2 linked regions of the Cytobacillus sp. IB215665 genome follow. The protein of the gene in region 1 binds, or shares a complex with, the protein of each later gene. Links are inferred from orthologs where the notes say so. Each region holds a gene or a part of one and is shown in the gene's direction. Other genes may lie near its edges. The genes, in order: rny and pfkA.

Evidence for each region.
Region 2: rny (region 1) and pfkA share a complex: the UniProt entries of both Bacillus subtilis proteins name them as parts of the possible RNA degradosome complex. The link is inferred for Cytobacillus sp. IB215665 from one-to-one orthologs.

Annotation. Positions count from the first base shown.
Region 1 is NZ_JAXBME010000004.1:378,255-394,435, forward strand. What follows is about bases 7,516-10,506. They hold rny (ribonuclease Y), read left to right. Parts: upstream 7,516-8,220; coding sequence 8,221-9,792; downstream 9,793-10,506. Other genes in these bases: SLH52_RS08145 (TIGR00282 family metallophosphoesterase), read left to right, coding at 9,870-10,506. Also shown: EF-P 5-aminopentanol modification-associated protein YfmH, read left to right, coding at 1-369; ymfI (elongation factor P 5-aminopentanone reductase), read left to right, coding at 655-1,377; SLH52_RS08110 (DUF3243 domain-containing protein), read left to right, coding at 1,581-1,841; SLH52_RS08115 (DUF3388 domain-containing protein), read left to right, coding at 2,346-3,137; SLH52_RS08120 (helix-turn-helix domain-containing protein), read left to right, coding at 3,158-4,051; pgsA (CDP-diacylglycerol--glycerol-3-phosphate 3-phosphatidyltransferase), read left to right, coding at 4,131-4,709; SLH52_RS08130 (competence/damage-inducible protein A), read left to right, coding at 4,853-6,091; recombinase RecA, read left to right, coding at 6,421-7,461; more of SLH52_RS08145, read left to right, coding at 10,507-10,664; stage V sporulation protein SpoVS, read left to right, coding at 11,296-11,556; SLH52_RS08155 (dipeptidase), read left to right, coding at 11,843-12,766; SLH52_RS08160 (2-oxoacid:acceptor oxidoreductase subunit alpha), read left to right, coding at 13,152-14,891; SLH52_RS08165 (2-oxoacid:ferredoxin oxidoreductase subunit beta), read left to right, coding at 14,892-15,758; tRNA (N6-isopentenyl adenosine(37)-C2)-methylthiotransferase MiaB, read left to right, coding at 15,943-16,181. UniProt on the Bacillus subtilis protein: Endoribonuclease that initiates mRNA decay. Initiates the decay of all SAM-dependent riboswitches, such as yitJ riboswitch. Involved in processing of the gapA operon mRNA, it cleaves between cggR and gapA.
Region 2 is NZ_JAXBME010000002.1:6,270-22,264, forward strand. What follows is about bases 8,498-11,302. They hold pfkA (6-phosphofructokinase), read left to right. Parts: upstream 8,498-9,322; coding sequence 9,323-10,282; downstream 10,283-11,302. Other genes in these bases: accA (acetyl-CoA carboxylase carboxyl transferase subunit alpha), read left to right, coding at 8,498-9,129; pyk (pyruvate kinase), read left to right, coding at 10,313-11,302. In the rest of the region: SLH52_RS02090 (bifunctional oligoribonuclease/PAP phosphatase NrnA), read left to right, coding at 1-614; sporulation membrane protein YtrI, read right to left, coding at 653-1,156; SLH52_RS02100 (YtrH family sporulation protein), read right to left, coding at 1,153-1,494; dnaE (DNA polymerase III subunit alpha), read left to right, coding at 1,790-5,152; SLH52_RS02110 (NADP-dependent malic enzyme), read left to right, coding at 5,361-6,596; SLH52_RS02115 (FadR/GntR family transcriptional regulator), read left to right, coding at 6,599-7,219; accD (acetyl-CoA carboxylase, carboxyltransferase subunit beta), read left to right, coding at 7,298-8,158; more of accA, read left to right, coding at 8,152-8,497; more of pyk, read left to right, coding at 11,303-12,073; SLH52_RS02140 (FxsA family protein), read left to right, coding at 12,180-12,569; sporulation integral membrane protein YtvI, read right to left, coding at 12,628-13,746; SLH52_RS02150 (DUF441 domain-containing protein), read left to right, coding at 13,907-14,368; citZ (citrate synthase), read left to right, coding at 14,865-15,980. UniProt on the Bacillus subtilis protein: Catalyzes the phosphorylation of D-fructose 6-phosphate to fructose 1,6-bisphosphate by ATP, the first committing step of glycolysis.

The DNA of each region.
Region 1 (16,181 bases):
GATGACACATTTGCTTATGATTATACTGAGGAGTCAAGTTTTGGATTTGCAATGGTCGGTGGAGACACGAATGATCCAGATGAGCTAACGAAGCGTTTGCGTGAAATCATGCTTGATTTAAAAGAGCAAGAAATAACAGAGGAACAATTAACAAGAGTCAAAAAGAAAAAGATAGGAGCATTTTTAAGGGCAATAAATTCTCCTGAATATATTGCAAACCAATTTACTCGTTATGCATTTAATGACATGGACCTCTTTGATGTAGTACCTGTACTTGAATCGTTAACGATTGAGGATTTAACCAATGCAGCTGCAGAATTATTCAACGAACCACAAATGACAGTATGTAAAGTTGTTCCTAAACAATAAAAAGTTAAATGAACAAAAGTAGCTAGTAGCCCCAATAAATAGTAAAGTTTGGACAATAGCTTATCTAAGTTCAACAAATTCGTTACTTCCAAGTTAACGAGGACATATCGAGACGCATGCAAATAAAATGAATGATTTGATTTGCTGATTTTCGTACTAAAGACAAATAAATCCGGTATATATCGTATTGGTGGCATCCTGTCATCTTCAACAAAGATGACAGTCCTAGCTATGCTAATGAACAAAGTATGCGAAAAGGGTCTGTGAATTAAAGGGAGTGGAGAGTTGAAGTACGCGTTAATCACTGGTGCGAGTGGTGGCATCGGTATGGAAATAGCTAAGAAATTAGCAGAGGAAGGTTATTCATTATATGTACATTATCATCAACGCAAACTAGAAATTGACAAGTTGATTAATGGAATAGAACAGCTAGGCGTACATGCTATTGGCATTCAAGCGGATTTGTCATTATCAACTGGTCCAAATCAGCTACTTGAACAAATAAAACATGATATAGAAATCGTCATACATAATAGTGGAAATAGTTATTTTGGACTCATCACTGATATGGATGAACGAGATATTTCAGCAATGGTCCAACTGCATGTTACTAGCCCATTTACTATTACGAAAGCGTTATTACCAACTATGATTTCAAACAAAAGAGGTAATATTGTTTTTATTACATCTATATGGGGAATAACAGGGGCTTCATGTGAAGTACTCTATTCTATGGTTAAAGGTGGACAAAACACATTTGTGAAAGCATTGGCAAAAGAAGTTGCTCCAAGTGGAATTAGAGTGAATGGGATTGCACCTGGCGCAATTAATACTGCCATGCTAGACATTTTTTCGAATGAAGAAATTGAAGGTATAGAGGAAGAGATACCTTTAGGACGGGTTGGAACGCCACAGGAAATTGCGGATACCGCATTATTTCTAATTTCAAAGAAAGCTTCGTATATCACTGGTCAAATTTTGTCTGTAAATGGTGGGTGGCATTGTTAATATCATTGCTACACATATAGTAATCTATATGTGTAGCTTTTTTTGTACAGCTTTTTTCATAGCTGCTTTATTGGCTAAAAAGTTGCAACAAAGCTATGGAGAAGAGACCTTGCATAAAGTTCACTTAAATGTCATAGCGAGTTTGTATAAATTTTTCCCATTGAAACAAACTATACATGACTAAACATGAAGGAGGCTTTTGTATGTCTGTGCTAGATAATTTTGAACAATGGAAGGACTTTTTAGCAGATCGACTTCATCAAGCACAAGAAAGTGGCATGAATCAAAACACGGTATCGGATATTGCTTATCAAATTGGCGATTATTTATCCAACCAAGTAGAACCGAAAAATGCTCAAGAAAAAGTACTAGCTGATTTATGGCACGTAGCATCGAATGAGGAACAGCATGCGATTGCGAATATGATGGTCAAGTTAGTTGAAGATGATGGGGGTAATCATTAAAGAGGGGGAACTCCTCTCTTTTTTGATTTGATTGTAACATTGGAAGGGTAAAACCGCTTCTTAGCTATTCTAGATGATGGTTCTGATTTTGTAAAAGAGGTTGACAATGATATATACTTTTCACTAATGAGTAACCTGCTACATATATCCTCAACAAAATTGTAAACAGGACCATTTATTAATAAATGGCTGTTTTATCAGAGAATGTTGTTTGTTAAAGAAATAAACATTCCCCAATAAACATACATGGAATTATTTATTCTGTAAAATTATGGAAAGCATATAAAACAAGTTCTTGCGCTTATTATATGATATCAACCGTTACAAAGTTTTAAAAAGGAAAAGAGCCTGAATGATACAATAATTAGTATAAAAAGTAATTAATTATCATTGGGTATAGAATGCCCCTTTTATATTACATATAAATCATTTATTATAGTCTTATAGACTTATGTGTGATACGTAACTTAATATTTTTTTATAGTGCTGCATAGGGGGATTTGCATGCAAAAAAAAGAATGGTATTTAGAATACGAAATTCATAAAAATAGACCTGGCTTACTCGGGGATGTGTCATCTTTATTAGGGATGTTATCTATTAACATCGTTACAATCAATGGTGTTAAGGACCATCGACGTGGGTTATTATTGAGATGTGATCGGAATGAACAAATAGAGCGTCTTGCATCAATTTTACAAACTATGGATAATATAACAGTGACAAAAATACGTGAACCGAAGCTAAGAGATCGTTTAGCTGTTAGACATGGACGTTATATTCAAAGGGATGAGGACGATAAAAAAACATTTCGATTTGTCAGAGATGAGCTCGGCGTATTAGTTGATTTTATGGCAGAATTGTATAAACAAGAAGGTCATAAATTAATCGGTATACGTGGTATGCCAAGGGTTGGCAAAACTGAATCGGTCGTAGCAGCGAGCGTATGTGCAAATAAGCGATGGTTATTTGTCTCTTCAACATTGCTTAAGCAAACGGTCAGAAGTCAGCTCATTGAGGACGAATATAACGAAAATAATCTATTTATCATTGACGGTATTGTATCAACGAAAAGAGCTTCAGAACGCCATTGGCAGCTAGTTCGTGAAATTATGAGGCTTCCAGCTGTCAAGGTAGTTGAGCATCCGGATATTTTTGTTCGAAATACTGAATATACGATGGACGATTTCGATTATATTATTGAACTACGGAATAATCCTGAAGAGGAAATAACGTATGATCTCGTTGAACAACCACAAATGTTACAAGAATCTAGCTTATCTACATTTGATTTTTAGCAAATTGGAAGGTGTTTTCATTGACAGAACTAGGTAAAAGATTGAAAGAAGCAAGAGAAGAAAAAAATATTAGCATAGACGATTTACAAAAGTTAACGAAGATACAAAAACGTTATCTAATCGGAATTGAAGACGGTAATTATGATCGAATGCCTGGACAATTTTACGTGCGTGCGTTTATCAAATCGTATTGTGAAGCAGTTGAGTTAGATGCTGATGTTATTTTTGAACAATATGAAAATGAACTCCCGAGCTTATCTAATTCAGATTTACCTGGTCAGCTGTCGAGAGTACAGAGTCGTAAACAGATTTCCCCAACAACAACTTCAAAAGTGGCAGATTTGCTACCAAAAGTATTAACAGGAGTTTTTGTTTTCGGTCTTCTTATAGGGATTTACTTCATCGCACTGAATTTTTTAGGTAATTCAGATGGTACTCCAGCGCAGGAAAGTGGAGAAGACCGTGAAATTGTCGTTGAAGATAATTCAGAAGAAAATGATCCAGTTGAAGAGGTGGGCAGCGAGCCTGCAGCAGAAGACACTGATCAAGAAACTGATGTACAGGATGAAGAAGAGGACGAGCCTGAGCAAGCAGTAGAACAGGTGCTAGAATTAGTAAGTGTGCAAGGCGCTAATTCTTCCATGAAGTTATCTAATACAGAAGAATTTAATTTAGAGATTAAATCAACTGGAAATACTTGGATTACTCTTAGGAATGACCAAGGCGAACAGTTTTATTATGACTTCTTAAATGAGGATGACCAACCATTGTCCTTCGATATGAGCAAAGAAAATAAAATATCACTAAAGTCAGGCTATACACCAGTAACAGAAATATATATAAATGGAGAACTGGTAGAGTTTCCAAATGAGGGAGGAACAACCCAAACTATGGAAATCCTCTTCAATAATTAATAAAGTCATCATTTTGATGGCTTTTTTGACTTTTTCTGATATATTATTGTACATGTAAGTTATGAAGGAGGAAGAATTTGTGAATATACCAAATAAGATTACCGTTTCACGTATTTTGTTAATTCCAGTGTTTTTGGTGATTATGCTTGCACCGCTATCCTGGGGACAATTACAAATAGGCGGAGGAGAGATACCTGTTACTCATTTCATTGGTGCTATCATTTTTATTATTGCTTCCACGACTGATTGGATTGACGGATATTATGCAAGGAAATTTAATCTCGTCACCAACTTAGGAAAATTTTTAGACCCTCTAGCTGATAAGCTATTAGTGTCAGCGGCGCTTATAACACTCGTTCAGTTTGAATTGGCACCTGCATGGATGGTCATAGTCATTATAAGTAGAGAATTTGCCGTAACAGGTTTACGACTTGTTCTAGCAGGTGGTGGTGAAGTTGTTGCTGCAAACATGCTTGGCAAGATTAAAACATGGACGCAAATTGTAGCCGTTTCTGCATTGCTATTACATAATATTCCTTTTGAAGCATTGTCGATTCCATTTGCTGATATAGCACTATGGATCGCAGTATTTTTCACAATTTGGTCTGGGTGGGACTATTTTGCGAAAAATAAACATGTATTTGCTAACTCAAAGTAAACCAGCATATTGAGATGATAAGCCGAAGTAGTAAATTTTATGAGGATGAGACGGGTTTCCTTCTCATCCTCATAAAGTTAAAGGAACATAATGTAGCAGTCTTCAACCTGCTATAACACATGCTATTTTTACGGGGGGATGACATGAACGCTGAGATTATAGCAGTTGGATCAGAGTTATTATTAGGACAAATTGCGAATACAAATGCACAATTCCTATCGAAACAATTAGCAGAGCTAGGAATTAATGTTTATTTTCATACTGTAGTTGGTGATAATCAAGATCGGTTAAAAAGGGTCGTTGAAACAGCAAAGCAGCGATCAAAATTGATTATCTTCACTGGAGGGTTAGGCCCAACAAAAGACGATCTAACTAAGGAAACGATGGCATCTATGCTAAAGCAACAGCTAGTCACACATGAACAATCACTTAAAAGAATTGAAGCGTACTATGAAAAAGTAAATCGTAAAATGACAGACAATAACAAAAAGCAAGCTGTTATTCTAGAAAATGCAACGGTATTGCTTAATGACCATGGGATGGCACCGGGAATGGCTATAACGAAGGATCAAGTTACATATATGCTATTGCCAGGCCCTCCAAAGGAAATGCAACCAATGTTTTTGAAATACGGGACAGAATATCTCAATAACCTCTTAGGTGTTCGTGAGAGAATCATATCTCGCGTATTAAGATTCTTTGGAATTGGTGAGTCAAAGTTGGAAACTGAGATTGAAGATTTGATTGATAAGCAAGTGAATCCAACGATTGCTCCGTTAGCATCTGACTTTGAAGTAAAACTTCGATTGACAGCTAAACATTCCTCAGTAGACATAGCTAATGAGCTTCTTAATGATACAGAACAAGAAATACTAAGTCGTGTTGGTCAATATTTTTATGGTTATGAAAACACCTCACTATTAGAACATGCGGTAGCTGTTTTACAAGAAAAAAAAATGACGATATCTAGCGCTGAAAGTTTAACTGGAGGCATGTTCATGAGTGAGTTAATAGCTGTTCCTGGTTCTTCATCTGTAGCTAAAGGTGGAATTGTAGCTTATACGAATGATATGAAGGAAACATTACTCAATGTTAACCGAACGACACTTGTACAGGAAGGTGCCGTCAGTAAAAAATGTGCACAACAAATGGCTGAGCATGTGAGGAAATCATGTAACTCTGACTGTGGAATTAGCTTTACTGGAGTTGCTGGACCACAAAGCGTGGAAGGTAAAGATGTAGGAACGGTCTTTATTGGGCTTTCGATCAATGATCATCCTACAGAAGTCTATTCATTGAAATTGGCTGGTTCTAGACAAATGATTAGAGAAAGAGCTATTAAATATGGATACTATTATTTACTCAAACAATTGAAAAAATAATAAGCTATGGGCTACCCAACTTTTGTAGTTTCTTTGAATTAAAATATACACACGAATATAATTAGTACGATGTGCATCTTTGCTACTATAAACCGATGACTGTTTAGTAAAACGATATCTATACCTGCTATTTAAGTAACTATAAGCAACAAAGTATACGAAAAGAGCCTAAGTTTTAGATCCCCAAATCTACTTTACCCAACAATGTTCTAGTTTGCTGATTGAATTCACTTTTGAATAAAAAAACGAATAGATGTTCGTTTTTTGCTTGGCAAATGTCCAAAAACAAGGTATAGTATAAGTAGTAATGGAGATGAGGAGGAATAAATGTGAGTGATCGTCAAGCTGCATTAGATATGGCGTTAAAGCAAATAGAAAAACAATTTGGTAAAGGATCAATAATGAAGTTAGGTGAGCAGTCGGAACGTCAAATCTCTACCGTTCCTAGTGGTTCATTAGCATTGGATGTTGCACTTGGAGCAGGTGGTTATCCACGTGGTCGTATCATTGAAATATACGGACCTGAAAGCTCTGGTAAAACAACAGTTGCACTTCATGCGATTGCTGAAGTGCAAGAACAAGGCGGTCAAGCTGCATTTATCGATGCTGAGCATGCGTTAGACCCTATTTATGCACAAAAGCTAGGTGTTAACATAGAAGAACTATTGCTATCTCAACCTGATACAGGTGAACAGGCGTTAGAGATTGCTGAAGCACTTGTAAGAAGTGGTGCTGTTGATATTTTAGTCATCGATTCAGTTGCAGCGCTCGTTCCAAAGGCTGAAATTGAAGGGGAGATGGGAGACTCTCATGTTGGCTTACAAGCACGTCTTATGTCTCAAGCCTTACGTAAGCTCTCAGGAGCAATAAATAAATCTAAAACGATTGCTATTTTCATTAACCAAATTCGTGAGAAGGTTGGTGTTATGTTTGGGAATCCGGAAACTACACCTGGTGGTCGTGCGTTAAAGTTTTATTCTTCAGTACGTTTAGAGGTTCGTCGAGCTGAACAACTGAAGCAAGGAAATGATATCGTAGGTAATAAAACGAAATTAAAAGTAGTAAAGAATAAAATAGCACCTCCGTTTAAAATAGCCGAGGTTGATATTATGTACGGTGAAGGAATTTCCAAAGAGGGAGAAATTCTTGATATGGGCTCTGAGCTCGATATTGTCCAGAAGAGCGGATCTTGGTACTCGTTTGAAGGTGAACGTCTAGGGCAAGGGCGAGAAAACGCTAAACAATTCTTAACGGAGAATGCGGACATATCAAAACAAATACACGAACAAATTCGAGAACACTACGGCCTTAACAATACAACAGAGCCGGTGGGCGACGATTCTCAAAGTGAACTCGAATTAAAAGAGTAAACAACATAAGCTCTAAAAGAAGGATACTACATGAAGTATCCTTCTTTTTCATTTACGCTGTTTTCGTATTAATAAAAAAAGCTAAACACAAATATAGCTATCGATCGGCGCATCATTTCTTATCAAAGATTATGAAAGTCATATAAAACTCATCAGTTATTTAAATGTAAGTGAAAAAATACAACAAAGTTTACGAAAAGTGCCTACATTTATCATTAGTTCTATTCAATAGCTTTCAACAACAGGACATAGTATGGTAAATCATCTACCAGTTTATAAGGTGGTAGGACTAAGGTTTGCAGAAAGTCTGTCGCTGTTCAAGTCAAGGTTTGTGCGCTCTCTTCCAATATTAAGGAAAGATGGCAGTGGCAGGCCTTGACAATAAAATTACCCACCTTTACAATTAGTATGTATATTATACATGCTTGTTAATATTACAATTGTTACTATTAAGAATTTTTTCAAACAAAATTGGAGGACAGATAGGAAGAAGGAGCGATCGGTTGGTGTCAGGTGCAAGTGCAATGAAATAGTTGCCACGTACTTATGAAGCACACGATGAAATTACTTGTGTAGGTATTTAACAATAAATTACCAACGATATTGAGTAAATTCACAGTCTTTTTCCAGGCTTATAACAGCCTCTAGTATTGGAACTTGAAAAGCCATTGTGCATGTTGGAATTTATTAAGGGAAAAATTACATGCCGACAGTTTGAATCTAGCAAGAAACAAGTATATAGCAAGAGGAGGTGAAATGATGGACAATCTCAATCCCATTATAATCATCGCCATTTTGCTTGCCATAGTCGGTGCAGTTGTTGTTCTTTATATCTCACTTGTTCGTAAATCTAATGAGGCGAAAATCACAAGCGCAAAAAGCGCTGCTGAACAAATTATTAACGATGCAAATCGAGAGGCTGACGCGCTTAAAAAAGAAGCGCTTCTTGAGGCAAAGGATGAAATCCACAAACTTCGAACAGAAGCAGAAAAAGAAATTCGTGATCGAAGAAGCGAACTAAAAAAACAAGAAAATCGGTTAATGCATAAGGAAGAGAATCTTGATCGTAAGGATGAATCTTTATCTAAGCGAGAGAGTGTGTTAGAAAAAAAGGAGGATTCTCTAGGTCAAAGACAACAGCATATTGAAGAGATGGAAAGCAAAGTGGAAATGATGTTTAACAAACAACGTACAGAGCTTGAACGTATTTCTAGTTTGACACGTGAGGAAGCGAAACAAATCATTCTTAGCAATGTTGAAAAAGAGCTTGCACACGATGTTGCGATTACGATCAAAGAAGCAGAAAGTCGCGCTAAAGAAGAAGCTGATAAAAAGGCAAAAAACATTTTATCATTAGCCATTCAACGTTGTGCGGCTGATCATGTAGCGGAATCTACAGTTTCTGTCGTAAATCTGCCTAATGATGAAATGAAAGGACGTATCATTGGTCGGGAAGGTAGAAATATTCGAACTCTAGAAACGTTAACAGGTATTGATTTGATCATCGATGATACACCTGAAGCAGTGATTTTATCTGGCTTCGATCCGATTCGACGTGAAACGGCTCGCATTGCTTTAGATAAGCTTGTTCAAGATGGACGTATTCATCCTGCTCGTATTGAAGAAATGGTTGAAAAATCGAGAAGAGAAGTGGATGAATATATTCGCGAAATTGGTGAACAAACGACATTTGAAGTAGGTGTACATGGACTCCATCCAGATTTAATCAAAATATTAGGTCGACTTAAGTACCGAACGAGTTATGGTCAAAACGTGTTGAAGCATTCAATGGAAGTCGCATACTTGTCAGGGTTGTTGGCAGCTGAGTTAGGTGAGGATGAGTTACTAGCTCGTCGAGCAGGCTTACTTCATGATATTGGTAAGGCTATAGATCATGAGGTTGAAGGTAGTCATGTTGAAATTGGTGTAGAATTAGCTATGAAATACAAAGAGCATCCAATTGTTATTAATAGTATAGCTTCACACCATGGTGATACAGAGCCTACTTCTATTATTGCAGTATTAGTAGCTGCTGCCGATGCATTATCTGCAGCAAGACCTGGAGCAAGAAGTGAAACACTTGAAAACTATATAAGACGTCTCGAAAAGCTTGAAGAGATTTCTGAATCATTTGATGGTGTTGAGAAATCATTTGCAATTCAGGCTGGGCGTGAAGTTCGAATTATGGTTAAACCAGATTCGATTGATGATCTGGAAGCTCATCGATTAGCTCGTGAGATTAGAAAGAAAATCGAAGATGAGCTCGATTACCCAGGTCACATAAAAGTGACAGTGATTCGGGAAACACGAGCTGTCGAATATGCAAAATAAAGTGGTTTTTACCACTTTATTTTTTTTGTTTTGGCAAAACTGATAATAAATTGTACAAATATAAAGGGGTCGAAAAAATGAAAATTTTATTTATTGGAGATGTAGTTGGCTCACCAGGAAGAGATATGGTTAATGAATATGTTCCTAAATTAAAAAAGAAATACTTTCCTTCAGTTACTATTATTAATGGTGAAAATGCAGCAGGGGGTAAAGGGATAACTGAAAAAATATACCACGGTTTTATTAAGGCTGGAGCACAAGCGGTTACACTTGGTAATCATACGTGGGATAACAGAGATATATTTGAGTTTATTGACTCTGCGAAATACATGATACGCCCTGCAAACTTTCCAGAAGGTGTACCAGGTAAAGGCATCGTTTATATCCCTTGTGAAGGTCGTGAGGTTGCCATTATTAATATACAAGGAAGGACATTTTTAAATCCAAATGACTGCCCATTTACAAAAGCTGATGAATTAATTGAAGAAGCAAGAAAGCGAACTAAAATCATTTTTGTAGATTTTCACGCGGAAGCCACGAGTGAAAAACAAGCAATGGGTTGGTATTTAGATGGAAGGGTATCTGCTGTTGTAGGAACGCATACACATGTGCAAACGGCCGATCATCGCATACTACCTCAAGGTTCTGCATATATAACTGACGTAGGTATGACAGGTCCATATGATGGAATATTAGGTGTTGACAGAGAAGCAGTTTTGAAGCGTTTTTTGACTAATCTCCCTGTTCGGTTCGAAGTAACCGATGGAAGAGCTCAACTTAATGCTGTAGTCATTGATATTGACAACAAAACTGGTAGAGCTAAAGGGATTAACCGTATTATTATTAATGATGATCATCCATACTTTGATTAAATTTTTATCATTAATTGTATAAACTTTGATGTGTATATGTGATTGGAACAGTCTTTAGAGAAGAAAAGATACCCCGTTTGCTAGATCTACATGTGTTTATAACTTGGTACGTAAGCTAAGGCTCTTTTCGTCAACTCTGTCGCTGTTGTTATCAAATTAGTACCATTAAAAGTGGTTATATATGTTAGTCATTGTTGTACAGAAGAAAAGGTGCCACGAAGGCAAGATGTATTCGTACTTATATCTTAGAACGAAAAGCAACAATCAATGCGAAGTCATCCTTTCGTCAATTTTGTTGATTTTTCAAATAGGTAATATGTGATTGTTCGTTCTTACATAAAACAACTGTAATGAAAACGTATTTATTTCTTAAACCGTATATTGATTTTGAATTCGAAAAGGGATTTATCCAGAGTTGTTGATTTGCTAGTCATTTGGCTGTAATAAAAACCTATTTTCCTAACCTTGTTTCTCCAGAAATTAAGATTTTTGTGAATTTTTTGATAAAAGATTAAAAACTTGCAGGAATACTATATGTGACTACTGAATATAGTATCAATGGGCTTATATATATACAAAATGTTCTACTGAACACTTATCATTCACAGTAAAAAACAAGGAGGAACTAGGAATGGAAATATTAAAGGTTTCAGCAAAGTCTAACCCTAATTCTGTGGCTGGTGCACTTGCAGGAGTACTACGAGAAAGAGGGGCAGCAGAGATTCAAGCGATTGGGGCAGGTGCATTAAACCAAGCAGTGAAAGCGGTAGCGATAGCAAGAGGTTTTGTAGCTCCAAGTGGTGTTGATCTCATTTGTATCCCAGCGTTCACGGACATCCAAATTGATGGAGAAGAACGGACGGCAATCAAATTGATTATTGAACCTCGCTAGGTTCATTGTTAGAATTTTACTCTAGAAGTTAGCATAAACCTGTTTGCGAATACTGCAAACAGGTTGTTTTTATACTGTGAAGAAAATACAGTTAGCCACGCTGCTATTCATTGTACAGGTGATACGATCGTAAAGATGGACACATGAGTCCCCATCCTCAGTTGATATGATATACGCAAAGAAGAAAAGATGCCAAGTGGGATTAGTTTATATACATGTAAGATGTTCTTACGAAAACCGTCGATAATGCCGAGAAAACTCTTATGATAAAAGAGGAGGATTAAGAATGAACATTTTTGATGCACATTGCGATGTTTTATTAAAGATGTGGCTCAATCCATCTATTTCATTCGAAAATGACAAGTCATTACATATAACTTACGAGCAAATGGTTGCGACAAAAAGTAAAATACAATGCTTTGCGATTTACATTCCTGAATCTGTCAGTAATATAGATAAATTTGACGTCGCATTAGAAATGATAGATATATTTTATAATCAAATCATCGCTAAATATGATCATATTAAACTAGTTAAAACAAAACAAGATATTAATACCTTAAATAGTAATGAAATTGGTGCTATGTTAACGCTTGAAGGGTGCGATTGTATAGGGTGGAGTATTACTAGGTTAAAAACTCTCCTCCAGCTAGGTGTTTCTTCTGTTGGTTTAACATGGAATTATGGCAATACTGTAGCTGACGGTATTTTAGAAGAGCGAGGAGCTGGTCTTTCATCATTTGGAAAAGAGGTTGTTCAAACATTCAATGACCAAAAAGTATGGACAGATGTCTCTCATTTATCAGAGCAAGGATTTTGGGACGTAATGGCATTAGCGGACTATCCAATTGCATCACATTCGAATTGTTATAAGCTTTGTGACCATCCGCGCAATTTACATAACGATCAAATTACAGCTATGATCGAGAAAGATGGCATGATAGGTGTTACCTTCGTTCCACAGTTTTTATCCGTACACGGTCATGCAGGCATAACAGATATATTGTTACATGTAGAACATTTATGTTCTTTAGGCGGAGCTAAGAACATAGGGTTTGGTTCTGATTTCGATGGCATTTCTACAACAGTAAGAGGTATGGGAAACTTTAAGTGCTATATGCATTTAATTGAAGAATTACATAAATATTATAGCGATGAGTTAGTAAGAAGTTTTTTATATCAAAATTTTGTAGAACATTTACCTGAATAATAAATGATTTTTTAGAAAACAAAAAAATTATTCATATAATCGACAAATTTTATGTTGAAACACTTGCAATTTTTTGATTATAGGTCTAGAATTGTAAGCGTTTAGTACATCCAAACATTTCATAATTGTTATTCATCAAAAACATTTTAGATTGCCATGTAAGTGTCTTGGTTGGAACGTGCTATAACAAATTGTACATGTTCAAAAGGGAAAGAAAATGATGAAGGTACCAATAATTTACTTGTATGCGCTTTAAATGTGTAAATACAAAATGAGCGGGTATGAGGAGAATATCAAACCATTGTATGACTGATACTTTTTGAACATTCTCAAACAAATGCTGTTAAATATATAATATTGAACGTATTCCAAAGGGGTGTAAGACATGATCAATCAACTTTCATGGAAAGTTGGCGGACAACAAGGGGAAGGTATTGAAAGTACAGGAGAAATTTTCTCAGTAGCGTTAAACCGATTAGGGTATTATTTATATGGGTATCGCCATTTTTCCTCACGTATTAAAGGTGGTCATACGAATAACAAAATTCGCGTTAGTACAACTCAGGTTCGTGCTATTTCTGATGATTTAGATATACTAGTAGCATTTGACCAAGAAACAATTGATGTTAACTTTAGTGAGTTACGTGATGGTGGGATTGTAATTGCTGATGCAAAGTTTAACCCGACCATTCCAGATGATTCAAAAGTAGCATTGTATGCGGTTCCATTCACGGAGATTGCAACTGATTTAGGCACTTCGTTAATGAAAAATATGGTTGCTGTAGGTGCTTCTAGTGAGCTACTTGATATTGACACGAAGGTGTTCTTTGAAGTAATTGACGAAAAGTTTGGCCGAAAAGGTCAACAAATTGTCGATAAAAACATGGAAGCAATTCAAGCAGGCGCTGATTTTATGAAGCAACAGCTCGGTAACAGTAATAAAGAGATGAAAATTGAAAAAGCAGATGGTAAAAAGCGTCTGTTTATGATAGGTAACGATGCGATTGCATTAGGTTCATTAGCTGGAGGGGCTAGATTTATGCCTGCATATCCTATTACACCAGCTTCTGAAATAATGGAGTATTTAATTAAAACGCTACCTAAATTTGGTGGAACAGTTATACAAACTGAAGACGAAATTGCTGCTTGTACAATGGCAATTGGTGCTAATTATGCGGGAGTAAGAACTCTAACTGCGTCAGCTGGACCTGGTCTATCGTTAATGATGGAGGCAATTGGACTATCTGGTATAACTGAAACTCCACTTGTTATTGTTGATACACAGCGCGGAGGGCCAAGTACTGGATTACCGACTAAACAAGAACAGTCAGACTTAATGGCAATGATTTATGGAACACATGGTGAAATTCCAAAAATCGTTATGGCCCCAAGTACAGTGCAGGAAGCATTCTACGATTCAATAGAAGCATTTAACTTAGCAGAAGAGTATCAATGTCCAGTTATTCTTTTAACAGATCTGCAACTGTCTCTTGGAAAACAAACAGTAGAGCCACTTGATTATGATAAAATTGAAATTCGTCGTGGTAAACTTCAACTTAATGAAGAATTACCTGAATTAGAAAATAAAGCTTACTTTAAGCGTTATGAAGTAACTGAAGATGGTATTTCACCACGTGTTGTACCAGGAACGAAACATGGTATACATCATGTAACGGGTGTTGAACATGCTGAAACTGGAAAACCATCTGAAGATGCAGAAAATCGTCAATTACAAATGGATAAAAGATTCCGTAAACTTGATAAGTTGAAATTTGATACACCCGTCTATAAAAACGTTCAACACGAAGATGCTGACTTGTTAATCGTTGGTTTTAATTCCACACGTGGAGCGATTGAAGAAGCGATGACACGTTTAGAAGAAGACGGTATCAAGGTGAATCATGCACACGTTCGTTTAGTGCATCCATTCCCAACTGATGAGATTCAACCGCTTATTCAAAAGGCGAAAAAGGTCGTTGTCGTTGAAAATAACGCTACAGGTCAACTTGCAAGTATTATGAAAATGAACGTAGGATTCGGAGAGAAAATAACATCAGTCTTAAAATATGATGGAAATCCATTCCTGCCACATGAAATACACACAAAATGCAAGGAGATGTTCTAAATGGCGACGTTTAAAGATTTTCGAAATAATGTCAAACCAAATTGGTGTCCTGGGTGCGGTGATTTCTCAGTTCAAGCTGCCATTCAAAGAGCAGCTGCGAATGTTGGCTTACAACCTGAGGAATTAGCAGTAGTATCAGGTATTGGATGTTCAGGGCGTATTTCTGGATATATTAATTCATACGGGTTCCATGGTATCCACGGTCGTTCTTTACCTATAGCTCAAGGCGTGAAGATGGCTAACCGTGATTTAACTGTCATCGCTTCAGGTGGAGATGGAGATGGCTTTGCCATTGGTATGGGGCATACAGTACATGCGATTCGTAGAAATATCGATGTAACATACATTGTCATGGACAATCAAATTTATGGTTTAACAAAAGGTCAAACATCACCACGTAGTGAAGTAGGGTTTAAAACAAAAAGTACACCGAAAGGTTCAATTGAATCTTCCTTATCGGTAATGGAGATGGCATTAACTGCAGGAGCTACATTTGTTGCACAAAGTTTTTCTACCGATTTAAAAGAGTTAACTTCATTAATTGAAGCTGGAATTAATCATAAAGGATTCTCGTTAATTAATGTATTTAGCCCATGTGTTACGTACAATAAAACGAATACGTATGATTGGTTTAAAGAAAATCTAACAAGTCTAAAAACGATTGAAGAATATGATCCTAACAATCGTATGACAGCGATGCAAACATTGATGGAGCATAACGGTTTAGTGACTGGATTAATCTATCAGAACAACGAGCAACCATCATACCAAGAGTTGGTTTATGGCTATAGTGAAGATCCGTTAACAAATGCTGATTTAAGTATTAGCAAAGATAAATTCGATGAACTCGTAGCAGAATTTATGTAATTTGACCATTAAGAAAAGCAACAAAACACTAGCGGTTTTGTTGCTTTTTCTCTACCTATAAATATGTGGTTAATTTGTAACAAAGCTTTGTTTTTATTGTTTATTATTTGTATTACCATTATACTATGATAATGTGTGTAAGTATTTTTAGATTTGCAGTGATATGTACGAAAGGAGATATATAATGAACGAAAAGCAACGCTTAGAATCACAGCAAGTAAAGCAACCTAATCCTTCGGACAAAAAATCCGCCAAGGATTATAGTCAGTATTTTGATAGTGTTTATCAGGCCCCGTCTTTATCAGATGCTAAAAAACGTGGTAAGGAAGATGTTCTTATCCAGCGTGATTTTGAACTGCCAGAGGACATGATCGGAATAGGTACTGGGCGTAAGTTTTATATCCGAACTTATGGCTGTCAAAT
Region 2 (15,995 bases), on another replicon or contig:
CACCTTATGGTGATATTATTTGGGTAGATACAAGTGCAAGTTCAACGAGTGAAATGATTTATGAGTTTTATAAATATGGTAAAAACGAAGGATTAGTATTAAATAAACAGGCAGCAGAGTTAATATATGCTGGTATTGTAGGAGATACTGGGAGGTTTATGTTTCCTAATACGAACCCAATAACTTTTAAGTATGCAAGTGAACTAATTGAATATGGTTTTTCACTTAATAATCTTTATAATAAGCTATACGAAACGAAACTAAATGTTGCAAAGTTAAATGGTTATGTGTTTCAAAACCTTACTGTGTCAGAAAATGGTGCTGCTTCTGTTATTATAACGAAAGAAATGCTAGATGAATTTGAGGTTACTCCCATGGAAGCTTCTCAATTGGTAAGTACAATCGGACATATTAAAGGGATAAAAGCTTGGGTGTTTTTTGTTGAAGAGGAAGATGTAATTAGGGTACGTCTACGCTCGAAAACGCCTGTGATAAATGGGATAGCGAAGAAATACAATGGTGGGGGGCACCCACTCGCTGCAGGGGCATCAATTTATTCTTGGGATACTATTAATGATGTGTTGGCAGATTTAGAAAAGGTTTGTGCTGAATAAAATAACGGGAATGAATCTCACTCATTCCTGTTATTTGCTTATTTAACGATTTCAATCGTTCCATGAATATATAATGTTGTGAAATATCCAATCTTTTTTATTCTTACTCGGTATGATTTTTCATTAATTGTAAATGGTTTGTTTTCAATTGATTTCTCTAACAAAGTACTATTTTTATAAACTGTTTCAATATCTTTCGCAAGCAAAGAACTTAGCTCTTTTCTTATCTCTTCCTGAATAAAAATGATGCTATTTTGATCTAAGTTAAATTTTTCATGTGCGGTGATGTCTATTATTATTTCTTGTAAAGTGAGTTGTTTTTTATTCTTTTCATTTAACTCCCGATAATCATCCTGCCAAATTTTTATGTCATTATTAAGTTTGATAATTTCTTTTTGCTGACGATCAATCATACTAACTTGTTTTTCCTGTAAAACGCCAAACATATATAAAAAAACTAGCCAGCTAATAATGGCTCCAATAGCTACCCCAGCAAAAAAACGCTGCCAATTCGGCAATTGAAAATGTGGCGGGATCCTCATCGTGATATATGTTCCTGTGTAAACCAATGAATGATTTCCGTCCCGGTTTGTGCGCCCCCCATAGCTGAAACAATAAGTAGAATTTGTTTAAATACATCACGAGTTTCTCCAGAAAATATGCCGCGCTCAAAGCTATAAATCGCATCAAATGTTCCACCAATTGCCGCAACTAATGCCCATATCTTTAATCTGTTTGACAGACGAAACATTTCAGTTAAGGGTGGTTGCCCAGATATAAATGCTCCTAAACCACCAATTAAAGCCCCGCCGAGTAGAACACCGAAGGCTATAAAATAGCTTTTTATAAACATTGGGATAAATGCTTCCTTTAATTCCATACTCATCATCCTTTCGATACATGTATATGGACAAACATTAGGAAATATGTTTTTGATTTGTATAGCTTGGTTACAACAAATATAATTATTAATAGAGGGATTTTAATGAAGCAAGGAACAAAACTGTACTTGTATGGAAGTTCTATATTCTGTTAACAAAAAAAGAAACAACAGCTTCTGTCATTCGATGACTAAGTTAGCTACGTATTTAAATGAACCTGAGTCTACAAGTGCATTTAATTCGGGTTATTTATAAATGAACTCTAAAAGTAATGATGATAAGGTGGGGGTTTCTATGTCTTTTGTTCACCTTCAAATAAAAAGTGCGTACAGCTTATTAAATAGTGCAGCATCAATTGAAAGTTTAGTTATAAAAGCAAAACGTCACGGCTTTAGTGCTTTGGCATTAACAGATGAAAATGTCATGTACGGAGCTGTTTCCTTTTATAAAACATGTTTAAAGCACTCAATAAAACCTATCATTGGTCTTACGGTATCTGTACTTGTAAATGAAAGTTCAGATGAGCCTAGTACTTATCCCTTAGTATTGCTCGCAAAAAATAACAGTGGCTATCAAAACTTAATGAAAATTAGTAGTACAGTATTAACAAAGGCGAAGGACGGTATTCCATTAAAATGGCTGCACCATTATAGACAAGATCTTATTGCAATTACACCTGGTCGTCATGGTGAAATAGAACAATTGTTACTTAATAATGAGGTTGAAAAAGCAAGAGAACGTGCTAATTTCTACAAAGGTTTTTTTGCTAATAATTGCTTTTTCTTTTCAATTCAACAACATAGACAACATGATCGGGAATTAACTGAAAAGCTAGTAACGTTAAGTAAAGATGTTGATCTCAGTGTTGTTGCAACAAATGATGTACATTATACAGAAAAGAAAGATGCTATTGCTTATGATTGCTTAACAGCTATTAAACAAGGGGTAAAATTATCAGACGATCATTTATCAAAACTACCTTCAAATGAGTATTATTTAAAGAGTCCAGAAGAGATGCTTGAACTTTTTAATAGCTACCCAAGCGCAGTAGCAAATTCTGTTGAAATAGCTAATAGATGTAATGTTGAGATAGCACTTGGTACAACGCAATTGCCAAGGTTTCCTGTTCCAGATGGCAAGCAGTCGAATGATTACTTAGCTTCTTTATGTTTGAAAGGGTTAAAGGAGCGTTATTTAGAGCCGTCAGACGAACATTATGACCGCCTAATGTATGAATTAGAAATTATAAATAGAATGAAATTTAGCGATTATTTTTTAATCGTTTGGGACTTTATGAAGTATGCGCAACATAACGGTATCCTAACAGGTCCAGGGAGAGGGTCTGCCGCTGGTTCGCTAGTTGCATATGTCTTATACATAACTAATATAGATCCAATAAAGCATCAGTTGTTGTTTGAGAGGTTTTTAAATCCACAAAGGGTTACGATGCCTGATATAGATATTGACTTTCCAGATACCCGTCGTGACGAGATGATCCATTATGTAAAGAATAAGTACGGGCAATTACATGTCGCTCAAATCATTACATTTGGTACGCTTGGTGCAAGAGCAGCATTACGTGATGTCGGAAGAGTAGTGGGGGCATCACCAAAAGAAGTGGACTTTTTAGCTAAAAAAATACCGATGAAGCAAGGAATCACACTTGAGGAGGCGTATCGTCAATCTTCTGAGTTTAGGGAGCGTATACAACAAACCGATGTGGCGAAAAGAATATATGAAATAGCGTTAACAATAGAAGGCTTACCACGACATACATCTACTCATGCTGCGGGTGTAATTATAAGTGATCGACAATTAACGAATATCATTCCCATTCAAGAAGGTCATGCAGATGTATATTTAACACAGTATCCAATGGATATTTTAGAGGATATTGGTCTACTAAAGATGGATTTTTTAGGCTTACGTAACCTTACATTGATAGAAAATATTATAACTATGGTTGAAAGAAAGACTGGGAATAACATTAACCTAGATCAAACTCCAATGGATGATAAGGTCACATACTCTCTCCTTAGTCAAGGGCAAACGACAGGTGTTTTTCAGCTTGAATCCGAAGGCATGAGGCAGGTGCTCAAAAGATTGAAGCCGAGTAGCTTTGAGGATATTGTTGCTGTAAATGCACTATATAGACCTGGACCAATGGATAACATACCGATTTATATTGACAGGAAGCATAATAAGTCTCCAATTTCATATCCGCATCCTGATTTAGAGTCTATATTAGCTAAGACGTACGGTGTGATTGTGTATCAAGAACAAATTATGCAAATTGCTGCGGTAATGGCAGGATTTTCGTTAGGTGAAGCGGATCTATTAAGAAGGGCAGTATCAAAGAAGAAAAAGGATGTATTAGACGAAGAAAGGGAACACTTTGTCAATGGCAGCGTTAGCAAAGGATACTCTGTGTCGGTTGCAAATTCTATTTATGATTTAATAGTTCGCTTTGCTAATTATGGATTTAATAGAAGTCACTCAGTTGCATATAGCATGATTGCGTATCATTTAGCTTATCTAAAAGCAAATTATCCAATCTATTTTTATGCATCAATCTTAACAAGCGTCATAAGTAAGGATGATAAGCTCGCTTCCTATATTAGAGAAGCAAAGCAGCAAGGCATAAAAATATTACCACCATCCATAAATCACAGCTTCTTTGGTTTTTCAGTTGAAAAACATGGACTTAGGTTTGGACTAGCTGCTATTCACCATGTTGGAGGAGCTGCTTTAAAAGAAATCTTTCGTAGCCGAAAACAAAAAAAGTTTAGTGATCTATTCGATTTTTGCATACGAACTTCCGCGAAGCAAATTAATAGACAAACGATAGAGTCATTAGTAATGGCAGGTTGCTTTGATGAGTTTGGAGAAAACAGAGCTACTATATTAGCTAGTATAGATATTGCATTAGAGCATGCTGAACTAGTTAGACCAGATAGCAAAGATCAAATTGAGTTATTTCATGAGGAGTTTATGCTCAAGCCAAAATATGCTCAAGTTGCAGAATTATCCGAAGATCAAATGTTAAAGCTGGAGAAAGAAGCTGTTGGATTCTATCTCTCAAGATATCCAACAACTATGTATGAAGATTTATTCTTCTCCATACGTACGAAAAAAATTCATCAGCTTGCAGATAATAAATCAAATGAATTAGTGAAATTAGGTGTATATATTACAAATGATCGAGTGATACGTACAAAAAAAGGGGAAGTAATGTCATTTTATACATTTAGTGATGATTCAGGAGATGTTGATGCGGTTGCGTTTCCGGCTGTTTATAAACAATATAGTAATATTCTACACAAGGGCAGTATCGTGGTCGTAGAAGGGAAATGTGAAAGAAGGTTAGAAAAGCTACAAATTATTATTAAAACCGTTTATACAATGGATGAAATGATAAAGTCATCTTCTAATAAGTCTCTTTATTTGAGATTTGAAGACACACAAATGGCTGAAGGGAAAGTTCAAGAAATAAAAAATATATTATCAACATTCCCTGGAGAAACTGCGGTACTTATATATTATGAAAGGGAACAAAGAACAATTCGCCTACCTGAAGAATTTTTGGTAGACCCTTCAGAAGAATGTATAGAGCAGATGACCAAGGTATTGGGTGAAAGAAACGTTGTTTTAAAATGATATACTTCTTTACTTCTATCACTATTATGTTATATTGTATAGGTATCATTGGTCAGACCAATCTACTGTCGTTTGTGAGATGAGTTCTATTAGCATATTGAAAGAAGCGGTAGCTAATAAAACAATAGGTACATTGCGTGGCAGTAAGAGAGGTAGTTTTTTGCTATATATTTCGCTAACTTTGTAGTACATTAAGGAGTGAAATGACATGTCATTAAGAGAAGAAGCATTACATATGCATAGTATTCATAGAGGAAAGTTAGAGTCCAAATCTAAAGTTCCTGTTCGAAATGCAAAGGATTTAAGCTTAGCCTATTCACCTGGTGTAGCAGAACCTTGTAAGGATATTTATGATGATGTACAAAAAGTCTATGAATATACGATGAAGGGAAATATGGTTGCTGTAGTCTCTGACGGTACAGCTGTATTGGGGCTTGGTAACATTGGACCAGAAGCAGCTATGCCTGTCATGGAAGGGAAAGCCGTACTTTTCAAAAGCTTTGCTGGAGTTGACGCCTTTCCAATTTGTTTGAACACAACAGATGTTGATAAAATTGTTGAAACAGTGAAATTATTAGAACCGACATTCGGTGGGGTTAACCTTGAAGATATCGCAGCTCCAAATTGTTTCATCATTGAAGAACGCTTAAAGAAAGAAACGAATATCCCTATTTTCCATGATGACCAGCACGGAACAGCTATTGTTACAGTAGCCGGTTTGGTGAATGCACTTAAATTAGTTGGGAAAAAGATGTCTGAGATTAAAGTAGTAGCTAATGGAGCAGGTGCAGCTGGAATAGCAATTATCAAATTATTATATAACTTTGGTGTAAGAGATATAGTGATGTGCGATTCTAAAGGTGCTATATTTGAAGGTAGATCGTACGGGATGAACAATGTAAAAAATGAAGTAGCGAAGTACACTAATCGGGAAAAAATGGAGGGAACATTAGCCGATGTAATCAAAGGTGCTGATGTTTTTATAGGTGTTTCTGTTGAAGGTGCACTAACTAAGGAAATGATTCAAAATATGGATGATGATCCAATTATATTTGCAATGGCAAATCCTAATCCTGAAATAATGCCTGATCAGGCGAAGGAAGCTGGAGCAAAGGTTGTTGGAACAGGTCGATCTGATTTTCCAAATCAAGTAAATAACGTCTTAGCCTTTCCTGGAATTTTTCGAGGTGCGCTAGATATTCGTGCTACACACATAAATGAGCAAATGAAGATCGCTGCTGTTAAAGCGATTGCAAGACTTGTTTCAGACGAAGATCTACATGCAGACTATGTCATTCCAGCCCCATTTGATCCTAGAGTAGCTCCAATGGTTGCTGCAGCTGTTGCAAAAGCTGCAATGGAAACAGGTGTAGCACGTATCAAATTAGATCCAGAGAGTATTGCAGAAAAAACCCGCAAACTTTCAATTATTGGTAATGAATAATAATGTCATCAAGGTCAAAAGTTTATATAGAAATTGTTCATCAATTACAATGCATAATTACAGAAGATAGATTGACAGCTGGTGATAAAATCCCATCAGAACGTGAGCTTGCTGTTAGATTAAAGGCAGGCCGTTCTTCTGTACGTGAGGCACTGAGAGCGTTAGAATTATTAGGTATTATTGAAACACGACAGGGTGAAGGAACGTTCATCAAAGAATTTGGTGACCATAGCCTTATTGAGTTAATTGGAAGCTTTATTTTACAGGATGATAAGGCTAAAGAAGATATACTAGAAACAAAATATTTACTTGAGCGCAATTCTATTTTTTTATGTTGCAAAGTAAGTAATAAAAGCTATTTACAATGTTTGAAGTCGTTAACTTCTGGTAATAACTTTGATCATGATCAATTTATGAAAACGGTTGTAGAAGCGACTAATAATAGGCTGCTGCTAAGAATTTGGCTAGTGTTATTTGATTATTATAAGTTGGAATATCATTCTTATAACCTTCCGTTAGACTATTATACAGAACTCATAAATGCACTTGAGGAAGAAAAAGTAGACTTAGCACTTAGCATTTATGAAAGCATAGCTGTAAAACAATTGTCGATAGATGCATGACAAACTTTGACAAAATTATTTATCACATTTAGTTAAAGTAGAGGTAGTATATAGAATTTGGTAAAGGGGATTTACACAATGCTTAAGGATTTTTTTGTAAAAAAGAAAAAGTATGCATCCATTCCCTCAGAGCAAGCAAAACAAGATGTGCCCGAAGGTATCATGACAAAATGTCCAAGCTGTAAAAAAATTATGTATACAAAAGAATTAAACAAAAATTTACGTGTATGCTTAAATTGTGATCACCATCATAGAATGACAGCTTTCGAAAGAATTGGCAGTTTGATAGATGAAGGGACTTTTCGTGAGTATGATCAAGGCTTGATCTCAGATAATCCACTAAACTTTCCTGGATATGAAGAAAAGATAGAAAAAGATCGTATCAAAACAGGTCTTAACGAAGGTATAGTTACTGGTGAGGGAGAAATTAGTGGCTTTAAAACAGTTATAGCTGTTATGGATTCACACTTTCGAATGGGTAGTATGGGGTCTGTAATTGGAGAAAAAATTACTCTTGCTATTGAAAAGGCCATGGAGCTGAATGTACCTTTTATTATATTTACTACTTCAGGTGGTGCGAGAATGCAGGAGGGTGTATTAAGTTTAATGCAAATGGCTAAAACAAGTGCAGCCCTTAAACTTTTTAGTGATCAAGGAGGACTCATTATATCTGTAATGACAGATCCTACAACCGGCGGGGTTTCAGCGAGTTTTGCATCTTTAGGAGATTATAATTTTGCTGAACCAGGTGCTTTAATAGGATTTGCTGGTAGACGTATTATAGAGCAAACAATACGAGAAGAGCTTCCGGAGGATTTTCAAACTGCTGAATTTTTATTGGAAAAAGGGCAGCTTGATGCTGTAGTACATCGGCAAAATATGAAAGAAACTTTAGAGAATGTACTATCCATACATATGGGAGGTGATTTGGAATGGTAGCTGAGTTAGAATTTGAACGCCCTGTAATTGAACTAACTAAAAAAATTGCTGAACTGAAGGAATTTACACAAAACTCTGATGTAGATTTATCTGCTGAAATTGAAAAACTTGAGCAGCGGTTAAAGAAATTAGAAAGTGAAATATATGGAAATATGAAAACGTGGGATCGGGTTCAAATAGCTCGTCACCCAAATCGCCCAACAACGTTAGATTATATTGAACGTTTATTTACTAATTTTATGGAGTGTCATGGAGACCGATATTTTGGAGATGATGGTGCAATCGTCGGAGGAATAGCAAAATATTATGGGCTTCCTGTAACTGTTATAGGGCATCAACGGGGTAAAGATACGAAAGAAAATATTCGTAGAAATTTTGGAATGCCTCATCCAGAGGGATACCGTAAAGCATTACGTTTAATGAAACAGGCAGAAAAATTTCAGCGCACGATCGTTTGTTTTATTGATACTAAAGGTGCTTACCCAGGGAAAGCTGCTGAAGAAAGAGGACAGAGTGAAGCGATTGCAAAGAACTTATTTGAAATGGCTGGATTAACAGTCCCGGTTGTTTGTATTGTCATTGGAGAAGGTGGAAGTGGAGGAGCATTAGGGATTGGAGTGGGAAACCATATTCATATGTTAGAGAATTCAACATATTCAGTAATCACTCCAGAAGGTGCCGCATCTATTTTATGGAAGGATGCAGCGCTAGCCAAAAAAGCTGCTGAATCGATGAAGATTACTGCACCAGATTTAAAGGAGTTAGGTGTTATTGACGAAATTATTCCTGAAATTAAAGGTGGAGCTCACCGAGATGTTGATGAGCAAGCTAAGCTAATTGATGTAGTTTTAAAGCAATCAATTAGTGAACTAAAGGAATTAGATCCCGCAGCCTTGGTTCAGGAAAGGTATAGAAAATACAAAACTATCGGACAAATTTCTTATGAAAACGGTTACGTAGAGGTAAAATAATGCAACGTGCATCCTAAATCAATTTTGGATGCACGTTTTCCTTTTTTTTTCACATTTGTGATATTGTTTTCATCGTAATGAAATGTTATTTTAAGAATACTTAGGTTCTGATGATGGAGGTCGGATGTATTTTTTTGTAAATCTCGCCTTCTCTTCTCAAGGCCGTTCATACAAATAAATGAGGTGAGACGTAATGAAAAGAATTGGTGTGTTAACGAGTGGTGGAGACTCCCCAGGAATGAATGCGGCAGTTAGAGCAGTTGTTAGAAAAGCCATTTATCATAATGTTGAAGTATATGGAGTGTACCAAGGCTATGCTGGTTTAATGAGTGGTAATATTAAAAAGTTAGAACTTGGTTCCGTAGGAGATATCATTCATCGAGGTGGAACAATGCTCTATTCTGCAAGGTGTGAAGAGTTCAAAACACCCGAAGGGCAGAAACAAGGTATTGAGCAGTTAAATAAGCATGGGATTGAAGGGCTTGTTGTTGTTGGTGGAGATGGATCGTATAGAGGAGCAAAAGCGCTAACTGAGCATGGTTACCCTTGTGTAGGCGTACCTGGAACGATTGATAATGATATTCCTGGAACTGATTTTACTATCGGGTTTGACACTGCATTAAATACTGTAATAGATGCGATAGATAAGATTCGTGATACTGCTACTTCTCATGAACGTACCTATGTAATCGAAGTAATGGGAAGGTTAGCAGGTGATATAGCGTTATGGGCTGGCTTAGCAGGTGGAGCAGAAACAATTCTAATACCTGAAGCAAACTATGACATGAATGAGATTACTGATAGATTAAGAAGTGGACATGAACGAGGTAAGAAGCATAGTATCATTATCGTTGCAGAGGGTGTAGGCAGTGGTGTTGATATCGGTAATAAGATTCAAGAGGAAACTGACTTTGAAACACGTGTGTCTGTATTAGGACATATTCAACGTGGTGGATCACCTACTGCATTTGACAGGGTATTAGCAAGCCGACTAGGTGCGAAATCTGTAGAGCTTTTATTGGCTGGTAAAGGTGGCCGTGCTGTCGGTATTCAAAATAATAAACTCGTCGATCATGATATTATCGAAGCGTTGGCACAGCAACATCATATTGATGAAGATATGTATAAATTATCAAAAGAATTATCAATATAGAAAGAAAATTACTATTGGGGGTAGAAATTGATGAGAAAAACAAAGATTGTATGTACGATTGGTCCGGCTAGTGAAAGTATAGATAAGTTAGTTGAGTTAATGGAAACAGGGATGAACGTAACTAGATTGAATTTTTCACATGGTGATTTTGAGGAGCATGGAGCACGTATAAAAAATATTCGTGAAGCAGCCAAAAAGACTGGAAAAAATATAGCTATTCTTCTCGATACGAAGGGTCCGGAAATTAGAACACACACGATGGAAAGTGGTGCAATTGAGTTAATTGATGGTTCTGAAGTCATTATTTCAATGGAAGAGGTTATTGGTACACCTCAAAAGTTTTCTATCACTTATCCAGGTTTAATTGAAGATGTTGAAGTTGGTTCTAAAATTTTACTAGATGATGGTTTAATTGGCCTTGAAGTAATTGCAATTAATGCAGAACTTGGGGAAATAACAACAAAAGTATTAAATAAAGGTGTATTAAAGAATAAAAAAGGGGTAAATGTTCCAGGGGTTAAGGTGAAATTACCAGGAATTACTGATAAAGATGCTAACGATATCATTTTTGGTATCGAACAAGGTGTAGATTTTATTGCTGCTTCTTTTGTTCGCCGTGCTAGTGATGTTCTAGATATTCGTGAGTTATTAGAAAAACATGATGCACCAAATATACAAATTATACCAAAAATTGAAAACCAAGAAGGCGTAGATAATATCGACGATATACTTGAGGTTTCAGACGGATTAATGGTAGCTCGTGGAGATTTAGGGGTTGAAATACCAGCAGAAGAAGTTCCTCTTGTACAAAAAGAACTTATTAAAAAATGTAATGAGCTTGGAAAGCCTGTTATCACAGCAACTCAAATGTTAGATTCTATGCAACGAAATCCAAGACCTACGCGTGCTGAGGCGAGTGATGTTGCAAATGCCATTTTTGATGGTACTGATGCAATCATGTTATCTGGGGAAACTGCAGCTGGAACGTATCCAGTAGAAGCTGTAGGTACAATGCACAGCATTGCATCCCGTGCAGAAACGGCATTGGAATACTCGCAAATTTTAGCGAAGCGTAGTAAACAAACAAATCCAACGATCCCTGATGCTCTTAGCCAATCGGTTGCTCATACTGCACTTAATTTGGGAGTTAATGCGATTATTGCTCCAACAGCGAGTGGCTATACTGCTAGAATGATTTCTAAATATCGTCCAAAAGCACCAATTATTGCAGTAACAGGAGATAAATCTACTTCTCGTAAGCTTGCTCTTACTTGGGGTGTCTATCCAATAACGGCTAAACAAGCGAACTCAACAGACGAAATGCTTGAAGTAGCTGTCCAGGCATCATTAGACTCTAAACTTATTTCATGCGGTGATTTAGTCGTAATTACAGCAGGTGTTCCAACTGGTGAAAAAGGTGCTACCAACTTAATGAAAATCCATGTGGTAGGCAATGTTATTGCTAAAGGACAAGGTGTAGGTCGTAAATCAGCATTTGGAAAAGCGGTTGTCGTATCTAGTCAAAAAGATGCTAAACAAAAAATGACAGAGGGAGCTATATTAGTTACTCAATGTACAGATGCTGATATGATGTCATCTTTAGAAATGGCTTCAGCTATTATTACTGAAGAAGGTGGCCTTACAAGTCATGCAGCAGTAGTTGGACTGAGCTTAGGTATACCTGTCATCGTTGGTGTGGAAAATGCGACTAAGATTATTAAAGATGGAAATGAAATAACTGTTGATGGCGGCTTAGGAACTATTTATGAAGGAAGAACTAGTGTATTATAAATTCATTACTGGAGAAGGTGTTATACCTTCTCTTTTTTTTATTTTAAGGTATAATAAGGACAAATAGATCAATATTGTACAATGGTGATTGGAGGACCTCAATATAATGTTGCAAATGATGATTGCACTGATCATTATAGTTCCAGCACTAGAAATTGGCTTATTAATATTGTCAGGTAATACTTTAGGTATATTTCCGACGATCGTTTTAATTATATTAACTGGTGTTTTAGGAGCATGGCTAGCTAAAAAGCAAGGAATGGAAACATTACGTAATTTTCAACAACAGGTGAGCTACGGACGACCTCCGGGAGATGCAATTATAGATGGACTTTGTATACTAGTTGGTGGTGTAGTATTATTAACCCCTGGCTTTATTACCGATGCAATAGGTTTTATGCTACTAATTCCGTTGACTAGAAATATTTTAAAGCCATTCCTACTCAAAATCATCAAAAGGATGATTGACCGTGGAAGTATAACGATTATACGATAACACAAGGGAATAGGCATATTAGTAGAAAATTTATCCATAGTAAAAAAAGAGTCCTTATTTAGGACTCTTTTTTACCTATGATGTAAGCATATAATTCATTAAATATATTTGCACTATGCAGGGTTTTAATAATTACCAATATAACAGGTCCAGCGATTAGCCCCAAAAACCCTAGCAGTTTAAATCCAATGAATAATGATACGAGCGTTGCTAAAGGATCTAAACCAATACTAGATGATAATACTTTAGGTTCCATAATTTGTCTTGTAATAAGGATGATGATATATAGTATCCCTAACCCAATTGCTAGAGATATATCACCACTTACAGCTGCATAAACGATCCATGGCACTAAAATAAGTCCTGTTCCTAAGTACGGAAGTAGATCAACAAAACCTATTATTAAAGCGATTGTTATTGCATAATTTACTCTCAAAATGAGCAACCCTATTAATACGATAATTGCGGTAATCGATATTAGAGTTGCTTGAGCTTTTAAAAATCCGAAAAGAGCTTTTTTTAAGTCAAAAAAGACTTTTTTACCGCTAGTTCTTGCTTTTCTAGGTAACAGTTTACTCATTAATCCAGACAGACGATCCCAGTCCTTACTTATGAAAAAAGTAGCTAGTAGTGAAAAAACGACAACTGTTCCAGTGTTAGGAACCCAAGCTAATAAGTTTGGAATGTTTTCTAGTACTTGTTGGATGAAATCTCCGACACTTGATGCAATATTCGTACCGACTGATGAAATGTTTTGCATAATTGTATCTTGTTGCCCAGCATCTAGATTTTTAAAGAACACTGCAAGCTGGTTGTAGAACGGAATGATTTTACTTGCAATAAACACTTCAATATATTGCATTAGTGTGTTAAAGTGTTCAGGTACAACTTTAGCTAAATATTCTGTGCCTGAAACGATTTCGACAACTAATAGTGTAATTAAGCCTGCTATGATTCCGAATAATAAAATTAAGGTAATAAAGATTGATAGTGATCGTGGTATTTTTGCTTTACGTTCCAAGAGGTTTACGATCGGGTTTATTAAATAAGCGATTATTAGCGCAATAATGAACGGATATGTAACAGTTGATACATAATAAAATCCTATGATTCCAATCGTTATTACTGCTAATACAAATAGTAGGCGTAGCCCACGGTAAACATATTCAAGATTCAATAAACAGCCCCCCTATCCCATATAAATATTTTATAATAATATGGTTAAGAATGGAAAGGATAGTTTTGTGAATTTTATACATTATATGGCGTTTCTTTCACATTTACCAATTGTTTGTTATGATTGACCTGGTAGAGCGCAGCAAGGAGGATTGATTACATTGTTCACTCAAGCAACAGCATTCTTATTAATCTTACTAGCAATTGGAATCATCGCAAAAAATCAATCACTAATCATTGCTATTTTTGTCCTACTGCTAATAAAATTGCTTGGGTTTGATTCAAAGCTATATCCTTATATTCAAGGTAAGGGGATTAATTGGGGTGTAACGATTATTACAATTGCTGTATTAGTTCCTATTGCGACAGGTGAAATTGGGTTTAAACAACTAGTTGAAGCTCTTAAATCTCCATATGCTTGGATTGCATTACTGTCTGGAATGGCTGTTGCGATCATTGCAAAAAGTGGTTTAACGTTATTGGAGAATGATCCTCATATTACAGCAGCGCTTGTATTCGGCACAATTTTAGCAGTAGCACTGTTTAAAGCTGTAGCAGTTGGCCCTTTAATTGGGGCAGGGATTGCATATATATGTATGAGAATTTTTAATATTTTTGGTTGATTATTTTCTTGTAATAATATTTTTTTAAATAAATAAGGTTCTTTTCATTCACAAGAGTCTGATAATTGTTTATAATAATACTAATATGTTATCTTTCTTATATTAATGCCCTTACTCACAATTAAATAGTAGAGGGGTATTTTTACATGTCTTAGCAGGATTGTTAATCTTTTGCAAAAGCATAAAATGTAAGCATTTTCTTTTTGTGAGATAAGATCATTCGCACTTCCCACTTTGTAAAAAAACAAATTTTCTCAAATAAATGAGAGGGACTATAGACTATGCAGCATGTTTTCTTAAGTTAAGGAGGGAAACTTTCACATGCTTATTAGTGTATTAGTGCACATATTTTCTTATTATATATAAATAGAATAACCTTGCTGTTGATGTGTATATGAAATAAGTAAGCTTTTTCCTAATTTGAGCAACCGCTCAATTTCTAGTACAGTAAATATAAAGGCTATGGGGAATTTTATTTAAAAAAGGAGAGATTTTTATGACAGTAACACGCGGTCTGGAAGGGATAGTAGCAACAACATCATCTATTAGTTCAATCATAGATGACACACTAACATACGCAGGATTTGACATTGATGATCTTGCAGAAAATGCTAGTTTTGAAGAGGTCATTTACCTACTTTGGAATCGCAAATTACCTAACAAAAGTGAGCTTGAGCAACTAACAAATGAATTAGCAGAAAATGCTAGCATTCCTCAAGAAATCATTGATCACTTTAATATGTATCCTATTAACGAGGTTCACCCTATGGCGGCATTACGCTCAGCTATTTCCTTGTTAGGATTATATGACGCTGAAGCTGATAAAATGGATGAAGAAGCAAATTATCGTAAAGCTATTCGTTTACAAGCAAAAATACCTACAATTGTTACTTCTTTTTCACGTATACGAAAAGGCCTTGAGCCGATATCACCACGTACAGATTTAGGTTTTGCTGCTAATTTCTTGTACATGCTTACAGGTGAAGAGCCAAGTGACATCGCAATAGAAGCGTTTAATAAAGCGTTGGTATTACATGCGGATCATGAGCTCAATGCTTCAACCTTTACTGGTCGTGTGTGTGTCGCAACATTATCTGATGTGTATTCTGGGATTACTGCCGCAATTGGTGCACTTAAAGGTCCTCTTCATGGTGGAGCAAATGAAGCAGTAATGAAAATGCTAACAGAAATCGGATCAGTAGAAAATGTAGATTCTTATATTCAAAATAAATTTGAACAAAAAGAAAAAATTATGGGTTTTGGTCACCGAGTATATAGAAAAGGCGATCCTCGTGCGAAACATTTAAAGGAAATGTCTGAGAAACTAACAAGAATTACAGGTGAAACAAAGTGGTTTGAAATGTCTGTGAAAATTGAAGAGCTAGTAACATCTGAAAAACCACTTCCTCCTAATGTAGATTTTTATTCTGCTTCTGTCTACCACAGCTTAGGAATTGATCACGATATATTTACACCTATATTTGCTGTAAGTCGTATCTCAGGCTGGTTAGCACACATATTAGAACAATATGAGAACAACCGTTTAATTCGTCCAAGAGCAGAATATACAGGACCGAGTAAACAAGTTTATATTCCTATGGAACAGAGATAATATAGAAAGTATTTT